DNA from 3 places in the Streptomyces sp. CA-106110 genome. Region 3 is predicted to be linked to each of the others. Evidence: riboswitches for the same ligand, from Rfam matches in the RefSeq annotation. Region 3 holds a riboswitch; each other region holds the start of a gene.
The links. A riboswitch is a leader RNA that binds a small molecule or an ion and turns the genes downstream of it on or off. The one in region 3 is predicted to bind cyclic di-AMP.

Region 1 (2,257 bases), 290 kb from region 3:
TGGAGGCCTACACCATCGAGGACTCGGGTCCGTTGACCGCCCGCATCCGCTGCGACTGGTCGGTCCGGCTGCACCGCCCGGAGTCGGGCTGGGACGCGAGGGTGGAGACGCACGCGGAGCTCACCTGCACCGAGACGGACTTCGTCACCTCTCACGAGGTCGTCTGCAAGGACGGCTATGAGGTGGTGTTCCACCGCACATGGGAGAAACGGATCCCCCGCGGAACGGGATAGAGGCGAGGCATCCGATCGCCACCCCAAGCCCTTATAGGGCAATATGCCCGATTGATCGGAATGCCGGACGGGAGAGGTGTGCGCATCCGCCTGTCCGAATTGCCGTATTAGCCCCTTAGTTGCCGATCAGGTCTCACGCAAGGGCGAAGTGAATTGGGTCACGCACCCGCCGGAGGCGAGCTTTCGGGCGGGCCACCCAATCACCCTTTGCATATGCCAAGTTGAGCATCTCTCGACAAAGAGGATCACACCCCTTATTCCCCAATGTCAGGGTCAATCGGGTCGGAGCATGACTTCCAGGCTTGTTCCCGACATGTGCTCTCGCATACCTTCCCTTCGACCCGAGCGGGCCGCCGAATCCTGCCGCCGCTCGAGAAGCCATCGACCCACCACGGCAGGAGCGGGGGACCCAGGTAAGTCGCCGAGCCGGACAGCGTGCCGGCACGGCTTGGGGTGAAGCCGTGCCTCGACACCGAGGACACGGCCGGGCACCTCCCCGCCCGAACCCGACAGCTCACCTCGCAGGCGCCGGAGAGGAATGCCACATGTCCGCTTTCGCCCTGCCCGCACGTCGCCAGGACCGCAACTCCAAGGCCACCCGCATCCGCCGCGCACTCACCGCCGCGGGGACCGGAGCCGTGGTTCTCGCCCTGCCGATCATGGGTGCGACCTGCGCTTCGGCCGCCACGCCGGCCGCTCCGACGAAGGCCGCCAGCGTGACGTCCCGCGCCGGTAGCCTCGACGGCTGGATCCGCCAGTCGCTCGCGATCATGACCCAAAAGGGAATCCCCGGCTCGTACTACGGCATCTACCGCAACGTGATGCGCGAGTCCTCGGGCAACCCGAAGGCCATCAACCTCTGGGACTCCAACGCCCGCAAGGGCATCCCGTCCAAGGGGCTCCTCCAGATCATCGACCCGACCTTCCGGACGTACCACGTGTCGGGCACGCCCTTCGACCCCTACGACCCGGTCGCGAACATCACGGCCGCGTGCAACTACGCCGCCCACCGGTACGGCTCGATCGACAACGTCAACAGCGCCTACTGAGGTCCGCGGGCCGCCAGCCCCTGACCGGCAGCCGCCGGCCGGGGGATGGCGGCCGGGAACAGTCGCTCGAGGACGACGGCGATGCCGTCGTCCTCGTTCGACGTGGTGATCTCGTCGGCGACCGCCTTGAGTTCCGGGTGGGCGTTGGCCATGGCGACGCCGTGCGCCGCCCAGTCGAACATGGGGATGTCGTTGGGCATGTCCCCGAAAGCGATGGCCCCTGACGGGCTCAGGCCCAGGAAACCGGCGGCCAGCGCGAGCCCTGTCGCCTTGGTGACACCGCACGGCTGCAGCTCGACGGTGCCGGGTCCCGACATGGTGACCGTCGCCAGGGAACCGACCACGTCACGGGCCACCGTCGCCAACTCGTCGTCGGACAGGGTGTGGTGGCGCAGCAGCACCTTGCTGATGGGCTCGCACCACAGGTCGTCGCGCCGCTCCACCCGCACCGCGGGCAGCGTGGGATGCGGCATTTGGTAGCCGGGCTCGATGAGCGTGAGCCCGTGCACTCCGTCCTGGTCCACGGCCGCGTACACCTGCCCCACCTCGGCCTCGATCTTGCCGAGCGCGGTTTCGGCCAACTCCCGGTCCAGGGTGACGGAGAAAAGCAGCCGCTGAGCGCCGGCGTCGTACACCTGCGCGCCCTGTCCGCACACCGCAAGCCCCCTGCCGCCGAGGTCGTCGAGCAGCGGTCGCACCCTCGGCGCCGGGCGCCCCGTCACCACCAGGTGCTGTGCACCGGCCGCGGTGGCTCGTTCCAGCGCGGCCCGTGACCAGTCGGAGAGCGTGTCGTCACCACGCAGCAGCGTTCCGTCCAGGTCAGTGGCGATGAGTGAGTAAGCGAGGGGTGCGGCCATGATCAGAGAATACGGATGGAAACACCTCAGCGTTCGGGCGGTTACCGGACGGCATCCGATATCCCGCGCAGCCCGGCACGCACGGGTATCCTCCTTCGCGTCACGGCCCCCGGGAACG
Region 2 (2,257 bases), 1.4 Mb from region 3:
CCGGATCGACATATTCCGACCCGGAACGACCACGACCGGCAGTCCTGACGTGGGGGGGTTACGTCAGGACTGCCGGAGCCGGGGAGGGAGGGCCGCGGAGGGCCCGCCCGAACCGTCAGGGGTTGAGGCCCCTGCTCTGCAGCCATGCCATCGGGTCGATCGCGTCGCCGCCGCCCGGGTGGACCTCCAGGTGCAGGTGCGGCCCGGTCACGTTGCCCGTCGCGCCCACGCGGCCGATGACATCGCCCGTGGTCACCTTCTGGCCCACGCTGACGCTGATCGACGACTGGTGGCAGAACCACAGCTGCGTGCCGTCGTCGAGGGTCAGGATCGTGCGGTAGCCGTACGATCCGGCCCAGCCCGCCTCCGTGATGGTGCCGCTGTGGATCGCCTTGATGAGCGTGCCCGTGGGAGCGGCGAAGTCGAGGCCCGTGTGGTACCCGGAGGACCACATGGCGCCGGCGTCACCGAAGCGGGAGGTGAGGGTGTAGGAGGAGGTCGGCAGCGTGAACTGCTTGGCCAGTTCCGCCAGCCGTTCCGCCTCGGCCTTCTTCTTGGCCTCTTCCGCGGCCTTCTGCTTGTCCGCGGCGGCCTTCGCAGCCGCGTCCTCCTGCGCCTTCTTGGCCGCGGCGGCGGCCTTCTGCGCGGCGGCGTCCTCGGCGGCCCGGGCGGCCTCGACGGCGATCCGGTCCTGCTGGGCCTCGGCCTGCTGGATGATCCGGGTGCGCAGCGCCTCACCCGCGTCCTTGGTGCCCGCGGCGGCGTCGGCGGTGGAGACGCCCGCGGTGCTCAGAGGGGTGGCGGAGCCCTTGGGGGCGGCGGTGTCCTGGCCGATGAGGGCCTTGGCCGATTCGGTGACCGAGGAGAGGTCCGGCATGGATATGGACACCGGCGGCTTGCCGGTCTGCGCGGTGGCCATGCCGCCCGCGCCGACGGCGGCCATCACACCGACGCCCAGAACGGTGGAGCTGCGTGCGAGTCCTCCTCCGCGCTGCTTGCCGACGCGGTGCCGGCCGCGGACGGGACGGAGGGACTCCTCAGTGGGGTTCCACTCCTCCCAAGTGCCCTCCTCGGCGCCGGGTGCGAACCCGAACGTCTGAGTGGCGTTGGGAGCGGACGAGGTGCTCTGGGCAGGCGGGTTGGACGCCACGTGGGCGCACTCCTTTCCTTCCGTCTCGCCTACCGGGTTAGCTGACGGGTTCGGAGAGGAAGGTCTCCTACGCGCGTATACCGGCCGTGCTTCCGCGGCGGTATACGCCCGATTCACCCCAAGTTGGTGGTTCCCCGGTTCCCTTGCGGGATTCGGCATGCGCACGGAGCCGCCTCTTGTGACGGCTGGGACGACCGCGCTGCGTTATCGAACGTTAATAGACGCGGAGCCCGGATTCCAAGCTGTTGAACAGATCCTTGACGTACTTGGCCAGGACTTTCATGCCATGACCGACCCAAAACGGGCGAGTTGGCCACGCCTCATATACCTCACAAGTGTTGACGGTGTATCAGTTGTTATGCGCAGGGGCACCGCTCGACCACCGAGCGTCACCCGTCAAGGGCGCTCGGGCCGGCGCACGGCCAGCAAGGCCATGTCGTCGGTGGCGCGGCAGCCGGTGTGGCGGGCGACCTCCTCGGTGACCGCGGCCAGCAGCGCGCCGGGGCCGGGGAAGACGCGGCCTGCGAGTCGGGCGGCGGGATCGTAGAACTCGCCGTGCGCGTCCCGTGCCTCCGAGACGCCGTCGGTGTAGAGGAGCAGCGTCGCCCCGGGCGGGAACTCCCACTCCTCACTGCGGTCGGGCCAGACCCCGAGATCTCCCATGCCGAGCGGCAGCGCCGGCTCACGGGCCTCCAGTACCCGCAGCGTGCCGTCCGGGAGCAGGAGGAGGGGCGCGGGGTGGCCGCGATTGACGATCCGGACGACCCCACCGCCGTGCGGGATCTCGGCGAGGACCGCGGTGGTGAACCCCTCGCACGCGTCGAGTCCGTCCCGCCGGGTGCCCTCGCGCGACAGCGCCCGCTCCAGACGCTGGGCCACCGCCTCCGGGGTCGACTCCTGCTCGGCGGCCTCCCTGAAGGCGCCGATGACCACGGCGACCGCGGCCACGGCTCCCATGCCCTTGCCCCGCACGTCGCCGGCCACGAGTCGTACCCCGTGCGGGGAGTCCTGCACGGCGTACAGGTCGCCGCCGATGAAGGCCCCGGCCTGCGCGGCCTCGTACCGGGCCGCGACGTCCAGCCCGCCGATCCGTGGGGCCGGCTCGGG
Region 3 (2,257 bases):
CGGTCCGGTGGCGCCCCACACGTAGGGCTTGCCGATCTGGGCCCGGGCGAACGCCAGGACCTGGTCCGCCTTCGTCGCGTTCGAGGAGCCCGTGGCGGACGTGTCCGTCGAACCGGTCGTAGTGCTCGGCGTGCTCGACTGCGCCTTCTGCTGGGCCGCCTGGCGCTGCGCGGCCTCTCGCCGCGCCGCCTGCTGCCGTGCCAGCTCCTCCGCCTGGCGCTGAGCCTCTTCCTGCTTCTTCTGCTCGATCGCGGCGAGCCGCGCCTTCTCCTCGGCGGTCAGATCCGACAGCAGGTTCCGTGCGGCGGCGAGCTTCGTCTGGATGGTCGTCTTGCTCGACCTGAGGGTCTGCTGCGACTCCGTGAGCGTCTGCAGGCTCTGGGTGGCCTCGCGCCGCTTGTCCATCGTCGCGGCCTGGTCGGTGGTGTACTCGTCGACCGCCTGCTTCTGGCGACTGGTGAGCCGGCCCATCAACTGGGTCTGGTCGAAGTAGTCCTGGGGCGAGTCGGCGAGCAGGAGCGTGGCCGTGTCGGGGGCCGCGGCCCCGGTGCGGTACTGCGCGGCGGCGAACGAACCCAGCTTGTCCCGCGCCTCGTTGAGACTCTGTGTGCGTCTGGCGACGTCGTCCAGGAGCGTGTCGACGCGCTTGCGTTGGCCGGCCGTCTTCTCCTTTGCGGCGTTGTACTTCTCGGTCGCCGACTCGGCCTGGCGGTAGAGGTCGTCGACCTTTTTCTCGACCTCTTCGATGCTCGGCTTGCCGTCGGTGGAGGGCGCGGCGTTGGCCGTCTGGGAGAGCAGGGCCACGGAGGTGAGGGCCGCCGTCGCGAGGGCGGGGGTCCGTATGCCTGCGATGCGCGTGCCTGAGGGGCGGGCCTTGCGGTGCGGCGCCATGGGAGGCGACTCCTTCCGTACTCCGCCTACCGAGTTAGCTGTCGGGTTCGGGCGGGTGGTTCGGAAGGCGTGCCCTACGGCCTTGCCCCGAAAGGCGGTCGGCCGATTCACCCCAGGATCGGGTGGGTCCCCGGCTCCGGCTGCCACGAGGGCGCACCGGACTCGGCGGAAGCCGCGCGACCCGGCGACCTTCGCCGGTGGGGGTCGTACGGCCCGCCGGGAACGGTAGCCAACTGATGTGGTCCGTGTGAAGGTTGATGTTCGATATGCCCGATACATTTTCGTGACCTGGCTCATGAATCCGCCGGCCCGTGGTCAATATGGGCAGGTCTGTGATGAGTTGACTCGTTTCTGACGCGGCTGCCGGAGGGGTGTCGTCTGCCTGTCCGCACGGGCTCGAGCGGGGTCCTGGGCAGGCATGTCCGCCCCATACGATCCGTTTCCGCTGGTGACCGATCGATCCCGGAAGGTGACGCAGTCCTTGTGGTCGATTTCGGAAGATCATCCGTCGGGGAGCCCAGGCGGGCCGGTGTGTTTCCCGGGCGGCGGTCGGTTGTCGGTCGGGCGGCCTAGACTCGGAGAGCGATGAGCAGCCTCTTTGACGACAGCTTCCTGGCGGACCTCAAGGCCACCCCGGCCGCTGAGGAGCAGCCCCCGCCACCCGAGGACGATCACGCTCCGGAACCGGTTCCGGACGATCTGTTCGGCGGGCGTTTCGACGTACCCCCGGACCGTGAGGCGTACTACAGGGACGGCGCGCCCCGCCCGGTCATCGACCCCCAGGCACTGCTCCAGGGGCTCAACGAGAACCAGCGCGCGGCCGTTGTGCACGCCGGCTCCCCCCTGCTCATCGTGGCCGGCGCCGGCTCGGGCAAGACCCGTGTGCTGACGCACCGCATCGCCCATCTGCTGGCCGAGCGCGGCGTCCACCCCGGGCAGATCCTCGCGATCACCTTCACCAACAAGGCCGCGGGCGAGATGAAGGAGCGCGTCGAGCACCTCGTCGGCCCGCGCGCGAACGCGATGTGGGTGATGACCTTCCACAGCGCGTGCGTCCGCATCCTGCGCCGGGAGAGCAAGAAACTCGGCTTCACATCCTCGTTCTCGATCTACGACGCGGCCGACAGCAAGCGGCTGATGGCGCTCGTCTGCCGCGACCTGGACCTCGACCCCAAGCGGTACCCGCCGAAGTCCTTCAGCGCCAAGATCTCCAACCTGAAGAACGAGCTGGTCGACGAAGAGGACTTCGCCGCGCAGGCCGCCGACGGATTCGAGAAGACCCTCGCCCAGGCGTACGCGCTCTACCAGTCCAGGCTTCGCGAGGCGAACGCACTCGACTTCGACGACCTGATCATGACGACGGTGA

Region 1: another riboswitch for cyclic di-AMP. It lies ahead of ACQEXA_RS24920 (transglycosylase SLT domain-containing protein); the one in region 3 lies ahead of ACQEXA_RS23480 (NlpC/P60 family protein).
Region 2: another riboswitch for cyclic di-AMP. It lies ahead of ACQEXA_RS30060 (M23 family metallopeptidase); the one in region 3 lies ahead of ACQEXA_RS23480 (NlpC/P60 family protein).

Annotation. Positions count from the first base shown of each region.
Region 1 is NZ_JBNJNB010000001.1:5,416,675-5,418,931, forward strand. Features, by position in the region: gene ACQEXA_RS24915 (CocE/NonD family hydrolase) at 1-233, shown strand, start outside; cyclic di-AMP (ydaO/yuaA leader) riboswitch at 606-774, shown strand; gene ACQEXA_RS24920 (transglycosylase SLT domain-containing protein) at 794-1,282, shown strand; gene ACQEXA_RS24925 (HAD family hydrolase) at 1,276-2,139, opposite strand.
Region 2 is NZ_JBNJNB010000001.1:6,521,294-6,523,550, reverse strand. Features, by position in the region: gene ACQEXA_RS30060 (M23 family metallopeptidase) at 116-1,150, opposite strand; cyclic di-AMP (ydaO/yuaA leader) riboswitch at 1,162-1,318, opposite strand; gene ACQEXA_RS30055 (PP2C family protein-serine/threonine phosphatase) at 1,547-2,257, opposite strand, start outside.
Region 3 is NZ_JBNJNB010000001.1:5,125,602-5,127,858, reverse strand. Features, by position in the region: gene ACQEXA_RS23480 (NlpC/P60 family protein) at 1-891, opposite strand, end outside; cyclic di-AMP (ydaO/yuaA leader) riboswitch at 900-1,069, opposite strand; gene pcrA (DNA helicase PcrA) at 1,477-2,257, shown strand, end outside.